DNA from 4 places in the Streptomyces sp. DH10 genome. Region 2 is predicted to be linked to each of the others. Evidence: riboswitches for the same ligand, from Rfam matches in the RefSeq annotation. Region 2 holds a riboswitch; each other region holds the start of a gene.
The links. A riboswitch is a leader RNA that binds a small molecule or an ion and turns the genes downstream of it on or off. The one in region 2 is predicted to bind cobalamin.

Region 1 (4,562 bases), on a different contig from region 2:
CTGATCGTCCTCGCCGGCAGCGCGGCCACCGGCTCCCTGCTCGACACCGGCCTCCCGGCAGCCGTCCCCTGGCTGGTCCTCGCGGCCGTACCCGCCCTGGCGGTGACACTGCTGCCGCGCCGGAAGGAGCGGGCGCGGGGGGCGGGCGCGGCGGCCTGACGGCGCGCGGAGGGTTCCGGCGCCCGACGGCGCAAGGAAGGGGAACAGTGGTCACGCGGCGCCAGTATCCTGGGTCGGCTGCGGCACCCCCCACCAACCTCCGCTCCGACGCGGGGAGTTACGGCCTGCGGCGAGGACCTTCCCACGAGCAGAGGACGAGGACGAGTGCTGCTAGCGGGCCGCTACCGGCTGGACGTTGAGATCGGGCGCGGCGGAATGGGAGAGGTCTGGCGTGCGTACGACGAGACGCTCGCCAGAGCGGTGGCCCTCAAGCTGCTGCTGCCTCAGGACACCGACGCCACGGCGGCGTCCCGGTTCCGTCTGGAGGCCCAGACGGCCGGGCGTCTCAATCACCCCAACGTGGTCGGTGTCCTGGACTTCGGCGAGTACGACAACCGGCTGTACCTGGTGATGGAGCTGGTCGAGGGCGACAGCCTCGCCCGGGTGCTGTCCGTCTCCGGCGCGCTCCCGGCCGAGCGGGTGGCGGGACTCGCCGCGCAGGCCGCAGCGGGGCTCGCCGCCGCGCACCAGCAGGGCATCGTGCACCGGGACGTCAAACCCGCCAACCTCCTGCTGGACGCGGGCGGGACGCTGAAGATCGGCGACTTCGGCATCGCGCGCTTCCTCGACGACCCGGGCGCCGCGCTCACCGCCACCGGCCAGATCGTCGGCACCGGCCTCTACCTCGCGCCCGAACGCGCCCTGGGCCGGCCTGCGGGTCCCGCCTCCGACATGTACTCCCTGGGGTGCGTGCTCTACCAGCTCCTCAGCGGCCGCCCGCCGTTCCAGGCCGACACCGCCGTCGCACTCCTCCACCAGCATCTCGACAACGTTCCCGTACCGCCCCGCGAGCTCGGTGTCACCGGTCTGCCGCCGGCCTTCGAGAGCTACCTCCTCGCCCTGCTCGCCAAGCAGCCCGAGGACCGGCCCACGGCACAGCAGGCCGCCGAGTGGTTCGCCGGCGGCGCCTGGCAGGGGCTGCCCGAGCCACTGCCGGAGGCGGCGTCCCCGGTGCCGTCCTCCGGGCCGGGACCGTACGCGGCGTCCCCGGTGCCCTCCTCCGGGCCGGGACCGTACACGGCGGCCGGCACCGGCGCCCCGGCCACGTACGCGCTGCCCACGGGGTCTCGCACCGCCCCGGGCGGGCGTTCACGTCGCTCCGCACCCCGTAACGGCCCCGGCAACCACCGGAGGCTGGCCGCGGCGGTGGCCGCGGCGGCGCTGTTCCTCGCCGCGATGCTCGCCGGCATGATGTGGTTCTCGCCCGACAAGACCGCGACGGAGGGTACGGAACCCGACGCGTCGCCGTCCGCGAGCAGCCCGGCCGCCGTCTCGTCCGCCGGCTCCGCCGAGCCCCTCTCCTCCGCCCCGGCGCCCGCCACGACTCCCCCCGCCGGCACAGTGGCCGATGTCACCCCCTCCCCCGCGGCCCCCGGCACCCCGACCTCCGCCGAACCGACGCCCGGCCTCTCGAGCCCGACGCCGGAGGCGATCAGCGACCCGCCGCAGAAGGCGGACAAGCCCAAGCAGGAACAGACTCCGCAGTCCTGGGAGAACGGGGAGGACGATGACGGAGAGGGCGACGACTGAGCCCTCCTGCGCCGGTGTGCGAGCGGTCGCCCCTTCACGCGCCCCCTCGCGCGCCCCCTCGGCTGGCTTGTCATGGCCCTTATCCCGGCATTACTGTCACCACGCCTTGGTGAACGGGAAATCCGGTGTGATGCCGGTGCGGCCCTCGCCACTGTGATCGGGAAGTCCGGCTCCAGCCCTCGCGGGCAGCCACTGGGTTCTCACGAACCCGGGAAGGCGGAGTACGGGCGGTGGGACCCGTGAGCCAGGAGACCGGCCAAGGCGCGTCAACCATCCACGAGGTGCTGGAGAGGGTCTGCTGAGCCATGCACATTGCCGAGGGTTTCCTGCCTCCGGCGCACGCGGCCGCCTGGGGTGTCGCGTCTGCGCCGTTCGTCGTCCACGGAGTCCGGTCGCTCACCCGTGAGGTGCGCGAGCACCCCGAGAGCACCCTGCTCCTCGGTGCCTCCGGCGCCTTCACGTTCGTCCTGTCCGCCCTGAAACTGCCGTCCGTCACCGGCAGCTGCTCCCACCCCACCGGCACGGGCCTGGGAGCCATCCTGTTCCGGCCGCCCGTCATGGCGGTGCTGGGCACGATCACCCTGCTCTTCCAGGCACTGCTGCTCGCGCACGGCGGTCTGACCACGCTGGGCGCCAACGTCTTCTCCATGGCGATCGTCGGCCCCTGGGCGGGATACGCGGTGTACCGGCTGCTGCGGCGGTACGGCGCGCCGCTGATGGTCGCCGTGTTCTTCGCGGCGTTCGTCGCCGACCTGTCCACCTACTGCGTCACCAGCGTGCAGCTGGCGCTCGCCTTCCCCGACCCGGGCAGCGGGTTCCTGGGCGCGCTCGGCAAGTTCGGCTCCATCTTCGCCGTCACCCAGATCCCGCTCGCGGTGAGCGAGGGACTGCTGACGGTCCTCGTGATGCGGCTGCTGGTGCAGTCCAGCAAGGGCGAACTGACCCGGCTGGGTGTGCTCATCGCCGGCAAGCAGTCCCGCGGCGAGACCGAGGCGGTGGCCCGATGAGCAGGAACACGAAGATCAACATCCTGCTGCTGCTCGTCGTGGTCGCGCTCGCCGTGCTGCCGCTCGCGCTCGGTCTCGGCGACCACAAGGAGGAGCCCTTCACGGGCTCCGACGGCGAGGCCGAGACGGCGATCACCGAGATCGAGCCGGACTACGAGCCCTGGTTCTCGCCCCTGTACGAACCGCCGTCCGGTGAGATCGAGTCGGCGCTGTTCTCCCTCCAGGCGGCTCTCGGCGCCGGTGTCCTCGCCTACTACTTCGGCCTGCGCCGGGGCCGGCGGCAGGGTGAGCGGCGGGCGCGGGACCGGGACTCCGAGAGCCCGGCGGCCGGTGCCGCCGAGGAGTCCACGGCCGAAAGGGCCTGAGCCGCGTGCTGCCGATCGACGCGGCGGCGCACAGCAGCCGCTGGCGCCGCCGCCATCCCGTGGACAAGGCCGTGCTCGGGCTGGGGCTGACCCTCCTGGCGATCTCGCTGCCGCCCTGGCCGGGCGCGGCTCTGGTGCTGCTGACCGCCCTGGTGGTGCTGCTGGGTCCGGCGGGCGTGCCCTGGCGGAGGCTGTGGCGGGCCTACCGGGTGCCGCTGGGTTTCTGCGTGACCGGCGCGCTGACGCTGCTCGTGCAGGTCGGCGGGCCGGAGGGTTTCGTGTCCCTGGCCGGCGACGGGCCGCTGCGGGCCGGGGAGTTGCTGCTGCGCACCTCGGCGGCCTCCCTGGGGGTGCTGCTGTTCGCGTTCACGACCCCCATGTCCGACCTGCTGCCGCGTCTGGTCCGGGCCGGGGTGCCGGCGGCGGTCGTCGACGTCGCGCTCGTGACGTACCGCATGAGCTTCCTGCTGCTGGACTCCGTGCGCCGGGTGCGTGACGCGCAGGCCGCCCGGCTCGGGCACACCACGCGGGCCGCCGCCTGGCGTTCGCTGGGCGGTCTCGGCGCCACCGCGTTCGTCCGGGCCTTCGACCGGGCGGTCCGTCTCCAGGACGGTCTCGCCGGGCGCGGTTACGACGGCACCCTGCGCGTCCTGGTGCCCGAGGCCCGCGTCTCCGTCCGCTTCACGGCCGCCAGTTGCGTACTCCTCGCTGCGCTGGCCGTCCTCACCTTCGTACTGGAAAGGCCGCCGGCATGAGCGAGCCCGCCCTCGTCGCCCTGCGGGGCGCGTCCTTCGCCTACGAGGACGGCCCGGCCGTGCTCAGCGGCCTCGACTTCGAGATCCGCGAGGGGCGCGCGCTCGCGCTGCTCGGCCGCAACGGCAGCGGCAAGACCACGCTGATGCGGCTCCTCAGCGGCGGACTGCGGCCTCACGCGGGCCGGTTGACGGTCGACGGGCAGCCGGTGACGTACGACCGCAAGGGCCTGACCCGGCTGCGGACGACCGTCCAGCTGGTGGTGCAGGACCCGGACGACCAGCTCTTCGCGGCGTCCGTCGAGCAGGACGTGTCGTTCGGGCCGCTGAACCTCGGTCTGGACGACACGGAGGTGCGGGCGCGGGTGGCGGAGGCGCTCGCCGCCCTGGACATCACCGCCCTGGCCGACCGGCCCACCCATCTGCTCTCCTACGGGCAGCGCAAACGCACCGCCATCGCGGGCGCGGTCGCCATGCGACCCCGGGTCCTCGTCCTCGACGAGCCGACGGCAGGACTCGACCCCGACGGCCAGGAACGGCTCCTCACCACACTCGACGGACTCCGGGAATCCGGCACCACGGTGGTGATGGCCACCCACGACGTCGACCTCGCCCTGCGCTGGGCCGACGACGCGGCGCTCCTCACCCCGTCCGGAGTCCGCACCGGGCCCGCCCCCGAGGCACTGGCC
Region 2 (4,562 bases):
CAGGCCCCGCACGGCCCATTCCTCGATGACTCCGGCCCGGGGCCGCTGTTCGATGAACTCCCGGGTCTCGGTCTCCAGCACCAGGCAGTCCACCGACGCGGCCCGCAGGATGTTGCCGACGGTCAGCCCCGCGGGACCGGCGCCCACGACGACGACCGGAAAGTGTTGCGGGGCGCCGGAGTTGGGGGGCGGGGCGGCTTGGGTCATGCGCTCATTATGGAGGCGCCGGCCGCGCGTGGCCGGTGTCAGTGGACGGGCGTCTCGATGACGGCCACCTCCCCGATGCTCCGCTCGATCTCCTCCGGGCTGGACGCCGACGCCCGGGCCCAGTAGTAGATCGCCAGGGAGAACACCGTGATGACCGCGATGTCCCACCACAGCGCGATGTGTCCCTGACCGCCGAAGCCGCCCTGCCAGGAGATGACGCCCATGCCCAGCAGGTAGACGGGCAGCCACCGGGCGGCCCTCCAGTCGAGCCGGGGTGCGTCGGGCAGGCCCTTGCGGGTGGCGTACCAGGCGTATCCGCCGAGCAGGACGTAACCGAGGACGATGGCCACACCGAGCCGCCACAGCGTGTCCCAGGTCGACCAGTAGATGATGAGGTTGGCCACCACGAACGACAGCGGGGAGACGACGTTCCCGCCGGGCAGGCGGTAAGGCCGTTCGCGGTGGGGCAGGCGGTCGGCGAAGACGCCGTACGCCAGTGGGGCGCCCGCGTACATCAGCACGCTCGCCGAGGTGATGAAGCCGACCAATTGCTGCCAGCTCGGGAACGGCAGGAAGCAGACCACGCCGGTCACGAAGGAGACGATCAGCCCGAACCAGGGCACGCCGCGCGCGTCGGTGCGCGTGAAGATCTTCGGCGCGTAGCCGTTGCGGGCCAGACCGTAGGAGACGCGGGAGGTGGCGGTGGTGTAGATCAGTCCGGTGCCGCCGGGTGAGACGACCGCGTCCAGGTACAGCACCACGCTCAGCCAGCCGAGCCCCAGCAGGGTGGCCAGTCCCGCCCAAGGGCCGCTGAGGCCGGGGTAGTCGAGCTTGGCCCAGCCGTGCGCGAAGGCGGTCAGCGGCAGGGCGGCGATGAAGACGATCTGGAGCAGGACGTAGATCGCGGCTCCGATGGCGACCGAGCCGAGCGTCGCGCGGGGCAGGTCACGGGCCGGGTCGCGGCTCTCGCCCGCCAGCTGGATCGCCTGCTCGAAGCCCAGCAGGGCGAAGATGATGCCGCTGGAACTGACGGCGCTCAGCACGCCGTGGGCACCGAAAGGCGCGAAGCCGTGCTCGGTGAAGTTGCCCGGGTGGAAGTTGCCGGCCGCGATGATGAAGATCGCGGCCAGCGGCACGGCCACCTTCCACCAGGTGGCGGCGCTGTTGGTGTGCGCCAGGATCCGCACGCCGAGGAAGTTGATGACGACGAACACGGCCATGAGGACGACGGCGACGACGAACCCGCTCGTCGTCAGCGTCCCGTCCTCGGCGTGCTGGAAGCCCTGGGCCCAGTGCCAGTGCCCGGCGTAGCCGATCATGGCCTCGACCTCGATCGGGGCCACGGTCGCCGCCTGGAGCCAGGAGAACCAGCCGAAGGACATGCCGGCGAGACCGCCGAACGCGTAGTGCGGATAGCGCGCAGTGCCGCCCGCGACCGGGAACATGCCGCCGAGTTCCGCGTGCACCAGTGCCAGCAGCACGATCGCGACCGCGCCGATCAGCCAGGACAGGATCGCCGCGGGGCCGGCCGCCACGACCGCCTTCTCGGCGCCGTACAACCAGCCGGAGCCGATGATGGAGCCGACCGACGCCCACATGAGGCCGATCAGTCCGACATCCCGGCGGAGGCCGTCTCTTACCATGAATTCAAGGGCCTCTCATAAATGAACTCGGAGAGTTCGGCGAGCAAGAGGCCTCAGATTAGGAATCGATTATCCGGCGGCAGAAGGCGAGTTGCGCAGCCTTGACCGGGCGCGGGTATTTCCTGGGAAGTGTTTCAGGAATTCTGTAGGCGGCGATGAGGAATCGTTGAGGTCACTGCCCGAGCCGGGGGATCTCGATCGCCGGGCAGCGGTCCATCACCATCTCCAGTCCCGCGGCACGGGTCCGGTCGTACGCCGCCTCGTCGATGACGCCGAGCTGGAACCACACCGCCTTCGCGCCCTTCGCGGCCGCCTCGTCCGCGACGGCTCCGGCGAGATCGCTGTTCACGAACACGTCCACGACGTCCACGTCGAAGGGGATGTCCGCCAGACTGGCGTACCCCTGCTCGCCGTGCACCGTCTCCGCCTTCGGGTGCACGGGCACGACGCGCTTGCCGTAGCGCTGGAGCACGGCGGCGACGCCGTACGCCGCGCGCTGCTCGTTCGACGACAGGCCCACCACGGCCCAGGTGTCGCCGAGCCCGGTGAGGATCCTGCGGACCGTTGCCTCGTCGCCGTACACCGGCGGCCTCCTCGAAAGTCGCGGAAGAACTGTCGTCCGCACAACGACGGACGGTGCGCGGTGATTCCCCGGCGCCCTCCGTGATAGCTTGCCGAGGCCAGTCGAACCCATGTACGTGGGTCAGGGAATCCGGTGCGAATCCGGAACTGACGCGCAGCGGTGAGGGGGACGGGCGGGGCCTCGGCCACTGGACGGCGTGTGACGTCCGGGAAGGCGCCCCGTACCGGACGAACCCGAGTCCGAAGACCTGCTGGCGGCCCCCGCGGCGGTCCGCGGCGGGGGAGCACCGTACGACCGGGCTCCGCGATCGAGCCCTCGACGACTGAGGACTGGTTTCCGTGCCCCTCGCCCGACCTGCCCGACCCGCCCGTGCCGCCGTCCTGCTCGCGGCCGGCTCCCTGCTCCTGACCGGCTGCGGCGACTCGAAGGCCACCGCCGAGAAGGCCGCCGTCACCCTCGACAACTGCGGGCACGAGGTACGCGTCGAGGCCGCGCCGCGACACGCCGTCTCCCTCAACCAGGGCACCACCGAGATCCTGCTCTCCCTCGGCCTCGCCGACCGCCTCGCGGGCACGGCCACCTGGACCGACCCGGTGATGAAGGGGCTGGCGAAGGCCAACGCGAAGGTGCCGCGCATCTCCGACAACAACCCGTCCTTCGAACGGGTCCTGGACGCCGGCCCCGACTTCGTCGCCGCCTCCTTCGTCTCCACCCTCGGCAAGGGCGGCGTCGCCACCCGCGAGCAGTTCGAGAAGCTCGGCGTGCCCACGTACGTCTCCCCGTCGGACTGCGCCGGCAAGGACAACTCCGGGGGCGGCGACGGCGCGCGCGCCAAGGCGCTGGGCATCGACACCGTCTACGGCGAAGTACGCGACCTGGCGACCGTGTTCGGCGTGCGGGAACGGGGCGACAAGCTCGTCGCCTCCCTCCAGCGGCGCATGGCCAAGGCCACACGGGGCGTCGACGCCTCCGACGTCACCCTCCTGTACTGGTTCGCCAACTCCGAGTCGCCGTACATGGCGGGCTGTTGCGGAGCGCCCGGCGTCATCACGCGGGCCCTCGGCGCGAAGAACGTCTTCGACGACACGCACGAGGAGTGGCCGCAGATCAACTGGGAGACGGTCGCCGAACGCGACCCCGACGTCCTCGTCATCGGCGACCTCACCCGCAAGTCGCAGACCGCCGAGTCGGCCGCGAAGAAGATCGCCTTCCTGGAGTCCAACCCGGTCACCAGGAACATGGAGGCGGTCAGGCACAAGCGGTACGTGCTGCTCAGCGGGCAGGCCATGAACCCGACCATCCGCACGGTCGAGGGAGTGGAGAAGGTAGCCGCCGGACTGCGCGAGTTCGGGCTCGTGAAGTGACGGTCCGCGGACCCGCGCTCGGTGTCGCGGGCGCCTTGCTGCTGGTGGTCTCCCTGGCCCTGGCGATCACCGTCGGCCCGGCCGACATCCGGGTCGCGGACGTCTGGTCCGCCGTCGCGGCCCACCTCGGACTCGGCAGCTCGGACCTCACGCCCATCCGCGACGGGATCGTCTGGCAGCTGCGACTGCCGCGCACGCTGCTCGCGGCCGTGTGCGGGGCCGGACTGGCCGTGTGCGGGGCGGTGATGCAGTCGCTGCTGCGCAACCCGCTCGCCGACCCCTTCGTGCTCGGGGTGTCCTCCGGCGCCTCCACCGGCGCGGTCGTGGTCGTCGTCCTGGGCGTGGGCGGCGGCGCCGTCTCGGTATCCGCGGGAGCGTTCCTCGGCGCCCTGGTGTCCTTCGCGCTGGTGCTGCTGCTCAGCCACACACTCGGCGGCACGACCGACCGGGTCGTCCTCGCGGGAGTCGCCGCCATGCAGCTCTTCTCCGCGCTCACCTCCTTCATCGTGATGACCGCCGCCGACGCCGAGACGACCCGGGGCGTGCTGTTCTGGCTCCTCGGCTCGCTCGGCGGCGCGGGCTGGACCGACGTGTGGCTGTGCCTGGCCGTCCTGGCCGTGACGCTGGTGGTGTGCCTGTCGCACGCCCGAACCCTCGACGCCTTCTCCTTCGGGCAGGACGCGGCGGCGGCCCTCGGGGTGTCGGTGGCCCGCACCCGCCTGGTGCTGCTGTGCGTCACGGCCCTGCTCACGGCCGCGCTGGTCA
Region 3 (4,562 bases), on a different contig from region 2:
TGACCTCGAACGATTGCCTGGGTAAATGGAAAGCTTCTCGCTGATCCTCGCGATTGTGGTGATAACCGCACTCGCGTTCGATTTCACGAACGGTTTCCACGACACGGCGAACGCGATGGCCACGACCATTTCCACCGGTGCCATGAGGCCCAAGGTCGCCGTCGCCATGTCCGCCGTCCTCAACCTGGTCGGTGCCTTCCTGTCGGTGGAAGTCGCCAACACGATCTCCAAGGGCCTCGTCGACGAGGCCGGCATCCGTCCCGAGGTCATCTTCGCCGCCCTGGTCGGCGCGATCCTCTGGAACCTGCTGACCTGGCTGGTCGGCCTGCCGTCGAGTTCCTCGCACGCCCTGATGGGCGGCCTGATCGGCGCCACGATCGCCTCGGCGGGCGTCGGCGCGGTGCACGGTGACGTCCTGGTCACCAAGGTGCTCATCCCGGCGATCGCCGCCCCGCTGGTCGCGGGCCTCGCGGCGCTGCTCGCCACACGGCTGACGTACTCCCTCGGCAAGAAGGCCGACGGCAAGGCCTCCGAGAAGGGCTACCGCGCCGGCCAGATCGCCTCCGCGGGCCTGGTCTCCCTGGCCCACGGCACCAACGACGCCCAGAAGACGATGGGTGTCATCACCCTCGCCCTGGTCGCCGGCGGCGCCGTCGCCCCCGACTCCGACCCGCCCATGTGGGTCATCCTGTCGGCGGGCATCGCCATCGCGCTCGGCACGTACCTCGGCGGCTGGCGCATCATCCGGACCATGGGCAAGGGCCTGACCGACCTCCAGCCGCAGCAGGGCTTCGCCGCCCAGACCAGCGCGGCGACGGTCATCCTGGCCTCCTCGCACCTCGGCTTCTCGCTCTCCACGACGCACTCCGTGTCCGGCTCCGTGATGGGCGCGGGCCTCGGCCGCAAGGGCGGCGTCGTCCGCTGGTCGACGGCGACGCGGATGTTCGTCGCGTGGGGTCTGACGCTGCCGGCAGCGGCCCTGGTGGCCGCGCTCGCCGAGTACGTCACCGGCTTCGGCAGCTGGGGCACCGCGGTGGTGGCCGTCTTCCTCGTCGCCTCCAGCGCGGCGATCTGGAAGATCTCGCGGCGTGAGGTCGTCGACCACACCAACGTCAACGACACCGACGAGGCGGAGCCCGCCGGTGTGGTGACCACGGCGATGGCAGCGGTGACGCCGCCGCCGGCCGGCACGGCAACGGAGGCGGCGGAGGACCCGGTGCCGTCGTTCCCGGCGCAGGCCACCGCCGAGCGGACGCCCTCGACGACCACCACGGTCTGACCCCGCCGACCCGTAACAAGGAAGAGTCTCCGATATGAAGATCGACTGGGCGGCCCTCGGCTCCGTCTTCGGCGTCAGCCTCGTGGTCACCGTGGCCCTGGTGGCCCTGTTCACCCTCGGCATCACCGGCCTGTCCCGCCGCGAACGGGCGGTGGCCCAGGGCGGATCCGCGGGCCTCGCGGTCACCGGCGCGTACGCGTGCTTCGCGGCGTGCGCGGCGGCTGTGGGGTACGGGATCTATCTGATCGTGGCCTGACGGCCCGACCGCACGAGGTTCCCGACGGGCGGGACAGGACTTCGGTCCTGTCCCGCCCGTCCTCGTGTGACAGGGGGCGGTGTGGGCTTCTCCACAGTCTCCCCTCGCAGGTCAACGGCAAGTTGACGGCTGTTCCCGGCCGTGGTGGACTGCCGGGGCCAGTAACGGCGGCAGGAGAGGAAGCCGGTGGAAGTCCGGCGCGGTCCCGCCACTGTCACCGGGGTAGCGATTCCCCGGGAGCCAGGAACTCTCACCGCCGGTCTAGTCGAACCAGGGCGCGGACACCCTGAGTGAGGACATATCGCCATGCGCGGCTGCCGATCGAAGTTCAGTACCCCACCCCTGCCTGCCCCTACGGACGGCTGAGCCCATGGGTGCCGGTCGCGTCTTCGCGTACGGCGCCGCCGCCGGTCTGATCGGTGACCTGCTGCTCGGCGATCCTCGCCGGGGGCATCCGGTCGCCGTGTTCGGGCGGGCCGCGGGAGCCGTGGAACGGGTGTTGTGGCGGGACCACCGGGGCTGGGGCGCGCTGCACACCGTGGTGTGCGCGGGAGGAGCCGTCGCGCTCGGGAGCGTCGCCGCGCGGGCCGTGCGTGACTCCGCCGTCGCCTCCGCCGCGCTGACCGGTGCCGCCACCTGGGCCGTGGTCGGGGGGACTTCGCTCGCGCGGGAGGCGCGGGCCATCGGGCGTGCCCTGGAGGCGGGGGACGTCGACGGGGCACGGGTGCGGCTGCCGCATCTGTGCGGGCGGGATCCGCAGGCGCTCGACGCCGACGGGATCGCGCGGGCCGTGGTCGAGTCCGTCGCCGAGAACACCTCCGACGCGGTCGTGGGGGCGCTCGTGTGGGGGGCCGTCGGCGGTGTGCCGGGACTCCTCGGGTTCCGCGCCGTCAACACCCTCGACGCCATGGTCGGGCACAAGTCGGCCCGGTACCGGCGTTACGGATGGGCCTCCGCCCGGCTGGACGACCTGGCGGGCTGGCCGGGGGCCCGGCTGACCGCCGTGCTCGCGGCCCTGGCGGGAGACGATCCACGGGGAGCCGTACGGGCCTGGCGCGCCGACGCCGCCAAGCATCCGAGCCCCAACGCCGGGCCCGTGGAGGCCTCGTTCGCGGGGGCGCTCGGGGTGCGGCTGGGCGGGACCTTGTCGTACGGCGGGCGCGTCGAGCACCGGCCCGTGCTCAACGGGGCCGGGCGCGCCGTCGCCACCCGGGACATCGAACGGGCCGTACGGCTGTCCAGGCGTGTCGGCTGGCTCGCGCTCGGCGTCTGTGTCGCCGCGCGCCGCATCGCGAAAGGGCGTACGTCATGACGGGCGGTGGGCTTCTCGTCGCCGGTACCACCTCCGACGCAGGCAAGAGCGTCGTGACCGCGGGGATCTGCCGGTGGCTGGTGCGGCAGGGCGTCAAGGTGGCGCCCTTCAAGGCGCAGAACATGTCCCTCAACTCCTTCGTGACGAAGGAAGGCGCCGAGATCGGGCGAGCGCAGGCCATGCAGGCGCAGGCCTGCCGCGTCGAGCCGACCGCGCTGATGAACCCGGTGCTGCTCAAGCCCGGCGGCGAGAGCAGCAGTCAGGTCGTGCTGCTGGGCAAGCCGGTCGGGGAGCTCAGCGCACGCGGGTACCACGGCGGACGGCAGCAGAAGCTGCTCGGGACCGTACTGGACTGCCTGGAGCAGTTGCGGGGCACGTATGACGCGGTGATCTGTGAGGGGGCGGGCAGTCCCGCCGAGATCAATCTGCGGCGGACCGACATCGTCAACATGGGGATCGCCCGCAACGCCGGGCTCCCCGTGCTCGTCGTCGGCGACATCGACCGGGGCGGTGTCTTCGCCTCGTTCTTCGGGACCGTGGCGCTGCTGTCGCCCGAGGACCAGGAGTGCGTCGCCGGGTTCCTCGTCAACAAGTTCCGGGGCGACGTCTCCCTGCTGGAGCCGGGGCTCGACATGCTCAAGGGGCTCACCGGGCGGCATACGTACGGCGTCCTGCCCTTCCGGCACGGGCTGGGGATCGACGAGGAAGACGGGCTGCGCGTCTCCCTGCGGGGGACGGTCCGGGAGTCCGTCGTGGCCCCGCCGATCGGCGAGGACGTGCTGCGCGTCGCGGTGTGCGCCGTTCCGCTCATGTCCAACTTCACGGACGTCGACGCGCTGGCCGCCGAACCCGGTGTCGTCGTGCGGTTCGTGGACCGGCCGGAGGAACTCGCCGACGCCGACCTCGTCATCGTGCCCGGGACCCGGGGGACCGTCCGTGCGCTGGAGTGGCTGCGGGAGCGCGGGCTGGCCGGCGCGCTCGTGCGCAGGGCCGCCGAGCAGCGGCCCGTCCTGGGGATCTGCGGCGGCTTCCAGATCCTCGGCGAGCACATCGAGGACGACGTGGAGAGCCGCCGGGGTCATGTCGAGGGGCTCGGGGTCCTGCCCGTGCGGGTGCGGTTCGCCCGCGAGAAGACCCTGACGCGGCCGGAGGGCGAGGCCCTCGGGGAGCGTGTGGAGGGCTACGAGATCCATCACGGGGTCGCCGACGTCCAAGGGGGCGCGGCCTTCCTCGACGGCTGCCGGGTCGGCCAGACCTGGGGCACGCACTGGCACGGCTCGCTGGAGTCGGACGGATTCCGGCGGGCCTTCCTGCGCGAGGTGGCGGCCGCCGCGGGGCGCCGCTTCGTGCCTGCGCCCGACACCTCGTTCGCCGCGCTGCGCGAGGAGCAGCTCGACCGGCTCGGCGACCTGATCGAACAGCACGCGGACACGGACGCGCTGTGGCGGCTCATCGAGTCGGGCGCGCCGCGAGGACTGCCCTTCATTCCACCGGGAGCGCCCGCATGAGCACTGTGTTGTTGTTGTCGACCGCCGACACGGACCTGCTGGCGGCCCGGGCCGCCTCCGGTGCCTCGTACCGGATCGGCAACCCGACCCGCGTGGACGTCCAGGAGGAGCTTCCGGCGCTCCTCGACGGGGCGGACATCGCCGTCGTGCGGCTGCTCGGCGGCAAGCGGGCCTGGGAGGACGGGCTCGCCGCGTTGAAGGCGTCCG
Region 4 (4,562 bases), on a different contig from region 2:
TCGGAGCCATAGACCGGAGCGAAGCCCAGGCGGGTGAGCCGCTGGTCGGCGACGCACTCCAGGTACTGCCGCATCGACTCGGTGTTCATGCCCGGGAGGCCGTCCCCGCACAGGTCGCGCGCGAACTGCAGCTCGGCCTCGACGGCCTCGCGGAGCATGTCCGTCACCTGCTGCTGGAGCTGGTCGTCGAACAGCTCCGGCTCCTCCTTGCGGACGGTGTCGACCACGTCGAAGGCGAACGACATGTGCATTGTCTCGTCGCGGAACACCCAGTTGGTGCCGGTGGCCAGACCGTGCAGCAGGCCCCGGCTGCGGAACCAGTAGACGTACGCGAAGGCACCGTAGAAGAACAGGCCCTCGATGCACGCGGCGAAGCAGATCAGGTTGAGCAGGAAGCGGCGGCGGTCGGCCTGGGTCTGAAGCCGGTCGAGCTGGTCGACCGAGTCCATCCACTTGAAGCAGAATTCGGCCTTCTCGCGGATGGAGGGGATGTTCTCGACGGCCGCGAAGGCCGCCGCCCGGTCGTCGTGGTCGGGGAGGTAGGTGTCCAGGAGCGTCAGATAGAACTGGACGTGCACGGCTTCCTCGAAGAGCTGACGGCTCAGGTAGAGCCGCGCCTCGGGGGAGTTGATGTGCTTGTACAGCGTCAGCACGAGGTTGTTCGCGACGATCGAGTCGCCCGTGGCGAAGAAGGCGACCAGCCGGCCGATCAGGTGCTGCTCGGCGGGGGAGAGCTTGGCGAGGTCGGCGACGTCCGAGTGGAGGTCGACCTCCTCCACGGTCCAGGTGTTCTTGATGGCGTCCCGGTAGCGCTCGTAGAAGTCCGGGTAGCGCATGGGGCGCAGGGTGAGCTCGAAGCCGGGGTCGAGAAGGTTCTGAGTCATAACAGTCGGCGCGGAGCGCCGTCCTCCAGGGGTGGCGGTCGGGTGGCGGGTGGGAATTACTGGCAGGCCTCGCAGGACTCGGGGTTCTCCAGGGAGCAGGCGACCGCTTCGGGGTCCGGGGTGGCCTGCGCGGGGACAGCGGCCTGGGCGGCGCGGGCGATGCGGGTCGCCGGGCGCGAGCGCAGGTAGTACGTCGTCTTCAGCCCGGACTTCCAGGCGTAGGCGTACATCGAGGAGAGCTTGCCGATGGTCGGCGTCTCCAGGAAGAGGTTCAGGGACTGGGACTGGTCCAGGAACGGGGTCCTGGCCGCCGCCATGTCGATCAGACCGCGCTGCGGGATCTCCCACGCCGTGCGGTAGAGGGCGCGCACGTCCTCGGGGATCCAGGCGAAGTCCTGCACCGAGCCGTTGGCCTCGCGCAGGGCCTCGCGGCTGCGGGCGTCCCACACGCCGAGCCGCTTCAGCTCCTGCACCAGGTAGGCGTTGACCTGGAGGAACTCACCGGACAGCGTCTCGCGCTTGAACAGGTTGGACACCTGCGGCTCGATGCACTCGTACACGCCAGCGATCGAGGCGATCGTGGCCGTCGGCGCGACGGCGAGGAGCAGGGAGTTGCGCAGGCCGGTCGCGGCGATGCGCTCGCGCAGGGCGGCCCAGCGCTCCGGCCAGGTCAGTTCCACGTCGTAGTGGTCGGGGTGGAGCACCCCCTGGGCCGTACGGGTCTTCTCCCAGGCGGGCAACGGGCCGTTGCGCTCGGCGAGTTCGGCGGAGGCCTCGTAGGCGGCGAGCATGATGCGCTCGGCGATGCGGGTGGAGAGCGCCTTGGCCTCGGGCGAGTCGAAGGGCAGGCGCAGCTTGAAGAAGACGTCCTGGAGGCCCATGACGCCGAGGCCGACGGGACGCCACCTGGCGTTGGAACGGCCCGCCTGCTCGGTCGGGTAGAAGTTGATGTCCACGACCCGGTCGAGGAACGTGACGGCGGTGCGGACGGTCTCGTCCAGCCGCTCCCAGTCGATGTCCCCGCCGGCCTGGTCGACCAGCGCGCCGAGGTTGACCGATCCCAGGTTGCAGACCGCCGTCTCGCCGTCGCTGGTGACCTCCAGGATCTCCGTGCAGAGGTTGGAGGAGTGAACGACGTGGCCCGGTTCGGCGGTCTGGTTGGCGGTGCGGTTGGCGGCGTCCTTGAAGGTCATCCAGCCGTTGCCGGTCTGCGCGAGGGTGCGCATCATGCGGCCGTACAGCTCGCGGGCCGGCAGGGTCTTCTGCGCGAGGCCCTTCGCCTCGGCCGCCCGGTACGCGGCGTCGAACTCCTCGCCCCACAGGTCGACCAGCTCGGGCACGTCCGCGGGGGAGAACAGCGACCAGTGCGCGTCGGCGTTCACCCGCCGCATGAACTCGTCGGGCACCCAGTGCGCGAGGTTCAGGTTGTGCGTACGGCGGGCGTCCTCGCCGGTGTTGTCGCGCAGCTCCAGGAACTCCTCGATGTCGGAGTGCCAGGTCTCCAGGTAGACCGCGGCGGCGCCCTTGCGGCGGCCGCCCTGGTTCACGGCGGCGACCGAGGCGTCGAGGGTCTTCAGGAACGGGACGATGCCGTTGGAGTGGCCGTTGGTACCGCGGATCAGCGAACCGCGCGCACGGATGCGGGAGTACGCGATGCCGATGCCGCCGGCGTGCTTCGACAGCCGCGCCACCTGGTGGTACCTGTCGTAGATCGAGTCCAGCTCGTCCTTGGGGGAGTCGAGCAGGTAGCAGGACGACATCTGGGGGTGCCGCGTGCCGGAGTTGAAGAGGGTGGGGGAGGAGGGGAGGTAGTCGAGCCGGCTCATCAGCCCGTAGAGCGCGGCGACTTCGTCGACGGAGCGGCGGGTGTCGTCCTCGGCGAGACCGGCGGCGACGCGCAGCATGAAGTGCTGGGGCGTCTCGATCACCTTGCGGGTGATCGGGTGCCGGAGCAGGTAGCGGCTGTGCAGCGTGCGCAGGCCGAAGTAGCCGAAGCGGTCGTCGGCGGCCGTGTCGATCAGGGCGTCGAGACGGGCGGCGTGGACGCGCACGAACTCGGCGGTCCGGTCGGCGATGAGGCCCTCCCGGTGCCCCACCGCGACGGACTCGGTGAAGCATGTGACGCCCTGCGAGGCGGCCTCGGCGCGGATCCCGATCGTCAGCAGGCGCGCGGCCAGCCGGGAGTAGGCGGGGTCCTCGGAGATGAGGCCGGCGGCCGCCTCCGTCGCCAGCTCGCGCAACTCCGACTCGTCGGCCCGCGCGGACCGGCCGCGCAGCGCGGCGGCGGCGACCCGGCCGGGGTCGGCGTCGGGGAGGTCGGCGGTCAGCTCGGTCAGGGTCCGCAGCAGCGCGGCACCAGGACCGTCTTGCTCTTCTTCGGCGGCTGAGACCGGATCGGCTGGCGCGATGGTCACGTGGGGCTCTCCCTCGCTCGGCACGGGGGCCTCGCAGGGCAGCGGGCAGCACGCGAGCGCACGCGGCGTCGCGTCCACCGGCCCACTCCGCGAGGCCCGGACGTCAGGGCGCACCGGCCGGGCGGCCGGGCGCGCTGTCGGCAGGTCCTCGGACTGAAGCCTGTGCGCGAACACGCACAAGTACACCGTTGCGGGACAGTTCCGGATTCGCACCGGATTCCCCTGCGGCGACAGCGAGCATGAGCATACATCTTGTGCCGGGTTGAGAAAGCACCCCTAGATGTAGTGCCGCGACGGTTTCACCCGCTTCTGGCGAGGATGCCTCGGCGTTTACGCCGGGGAGCAATCGCCTCCTGTCGGCCGCGACGCGGAGCGTCGCCGCGTCGGCTCTTTGTCCGGCGAGGGGCGCCCGCCCACGGCTGCCCGGCGGAGCCGGGGAATGCGAACAGTCGTCCCGCGGGTCACCTGCTGTGGTGAGTGCGGGGCGAATAGCGGTTGTGTGTGCGGATGTCGTACTACGGTCCGATGCCATGAGGCTGGTCGTGCAGGTGAAGTTGCTGCCGACGCCCGAGCAGGCGTCGGCGCTTGAGGCGACCCTGCGCGCCTGCAACCGGGCCGCCACCTACGCTTCGCAGGTTGCCTTCGCCGAGAACCTCAAGGACAACCTTCAGGCCGGAAACCTGGGCTCGCCCACCTCCAAGCGGCACCGCAGGGCGGTCGGCTCACCGATCGCCTTCCGCCCGGAGGCGGCCCAGCCGTTCGACGACCGTTGCCTGTCGTGGCAGTACGACGCACGCACGGTGTCCATCTGGACCGTCGCCGGGCGGATGAAGGGCATCCGCTTTGTCTGCTCCCCCGAGCAGCTCAAGACCCTCGTGCAGTACTGCAAGGGCGAGAGCGACCTCGTCCAGCGCGGCAGGAAGTGGTTCCTGATCGCCACCTGCGACATCCCCGGCCCGGAGGTGTACGAGCCTGCCGATTGGATCGGGGTCGACCGGGGCATCGTGAACCTCGCCACCACCAGCGACGGCACCAACCACCAGGGCCGCCGCTTGTCCCGCTACTGGCGCTGGCAGGCCCGCAAACGTGCCGAACTCCAGGCCAGGCGGACCCGCTCGGCCACCCGCCGCGCACAGAAGGAACGCCGCCATGCCACCCATGTGAACCACCGGATCAGCAAGGAGATCGTGTCCGTTGCCCAACGCACCGGTCGCGGCATTGCCGTCGAGCACCTCGGCGGGATCCGCGAGCGGGTACGGCTACG

Region 1: it holds a riboswitch for cobalamin, as region 2 does, so the genes downstream of both, QC385_RS23585 (energy-coupling factor ABC transporter permease) here and QC385_RS03035 (ABC transporter substrate-binding protein) in region 2, are expected to answer to the same signal.
Region 3: it holds a riboswitch for cobalamin, as region 2 does, so the genes downstream of both, QC385_RS37925 (cobalamin biosynthesis protein) here and QC385_RS03035 (ABC transporter substrate-binding protein) in region 2, are expected to answer to the same signal.
Region 4: it holds a riboswitch for cobalamin, as region 2 does, so the genes downstream of both, QC385_RS34715 (ribonucleoside-diphosphate reductase subunit alpha) here and QC385_RS03035 (ABC transporter substrate-binding protein) in region 2, are expected to answer to the same signal.

Annotation. Positions count from the first base shown of each region.
Region 1 covers NZ_JARVKU010000011.1:217,841-222,402, forward strand. Annotated here, with positions in the region: gene QC385_RS23575 (MDR family MFS transporter) at 1-159, shown strand, start outside; gene QC385_RS23580 (serine/threonine-protein kinase) at 325-1,749, shown strand; cobalamin riboswitch at 1,840-2,024, shown strand; gene QC385_RS23585 (energy-coupling factor ABC transporter permease) at 2,055-2,756, shown strand; gene QC385_RS23590 (energy-coupling factor ABC transporter substrate-binding protein) at 2,753-3,121, shown strand; gene cbiQ (cobalt ECF transporter T component CbiQ) at 3,127-3,876, shown strand; gene QC385_RS23600 (energy-coupling factor ABC transporter ATP-binding protein) at 3,873-4,562, shown strand, end outside.
Region 2 covers NZ_JARVKU010000001.1:691,298-695,859, reverse strand. Annotated here, with positions in the region: gene QC385_RS03050 (4-hydroxybenzoate 3-monooxygenase) at 1-207, opposite strand, end outside; gene QC385_RS03045 (APC family permease) at 246-1,850, opposite strand; gene QC385_RS03040 (CoA-binding protein) at 2,023-2,433, opposite strand; cobalamin riboswitch at 2,530-2,688, shown strand; gene QC385_RS03035 (ABC transporter substrate-binding protein) at 2,772-3,797, shown strand; gene QC385_RS03030 (FecCD family ABC transporter permease) at 3,794-4,562, shown strand, end outside.
Region 3 covers NZ_JARVKU010000027.1:61,998-66,559, forward strand. Annotated here, with positions in the region: gene QC385_RS37915 (inorganic phosphate transporter) at 26-1,279, shown strand; gene QC385_RS37920 (hypothetical protein) at 1,314-1,535, shown strand; cobalamin riboswitch at 1,664-1,804, shown strand; gene QC385_RS37925 (cobalamin biosynthesis protein) at 1,906-2,847, shown strand; gene QC385_RS37930 (cobyric acid synthase) at 2,844-4,355, shown strand; gene cobN (cobaltochelatase subunit CobN) at 4,352-4,562, shown strand, end outside.
Region 4 covers NZ_JARVKU010000022.1:111,412-115,973, reverse strand. Annotated here, with positions in the region: gene QC385_RS34720 (ribonucleotide-diphosphate reductase subunit beta) at 1-884, opposite strand, end outside; gene QC385_RS34715 (ribonucleoside-diphosphate reductase subunit alpha) at 941-3,298, opposite strand; cobalamin riboswitch at 3,421-3,545, opposite strand; gene QC385_RS34710 (RNA-guided endonuclease InsQ/TnpB family protein) at 3,829-4,562, shown strand, end outside.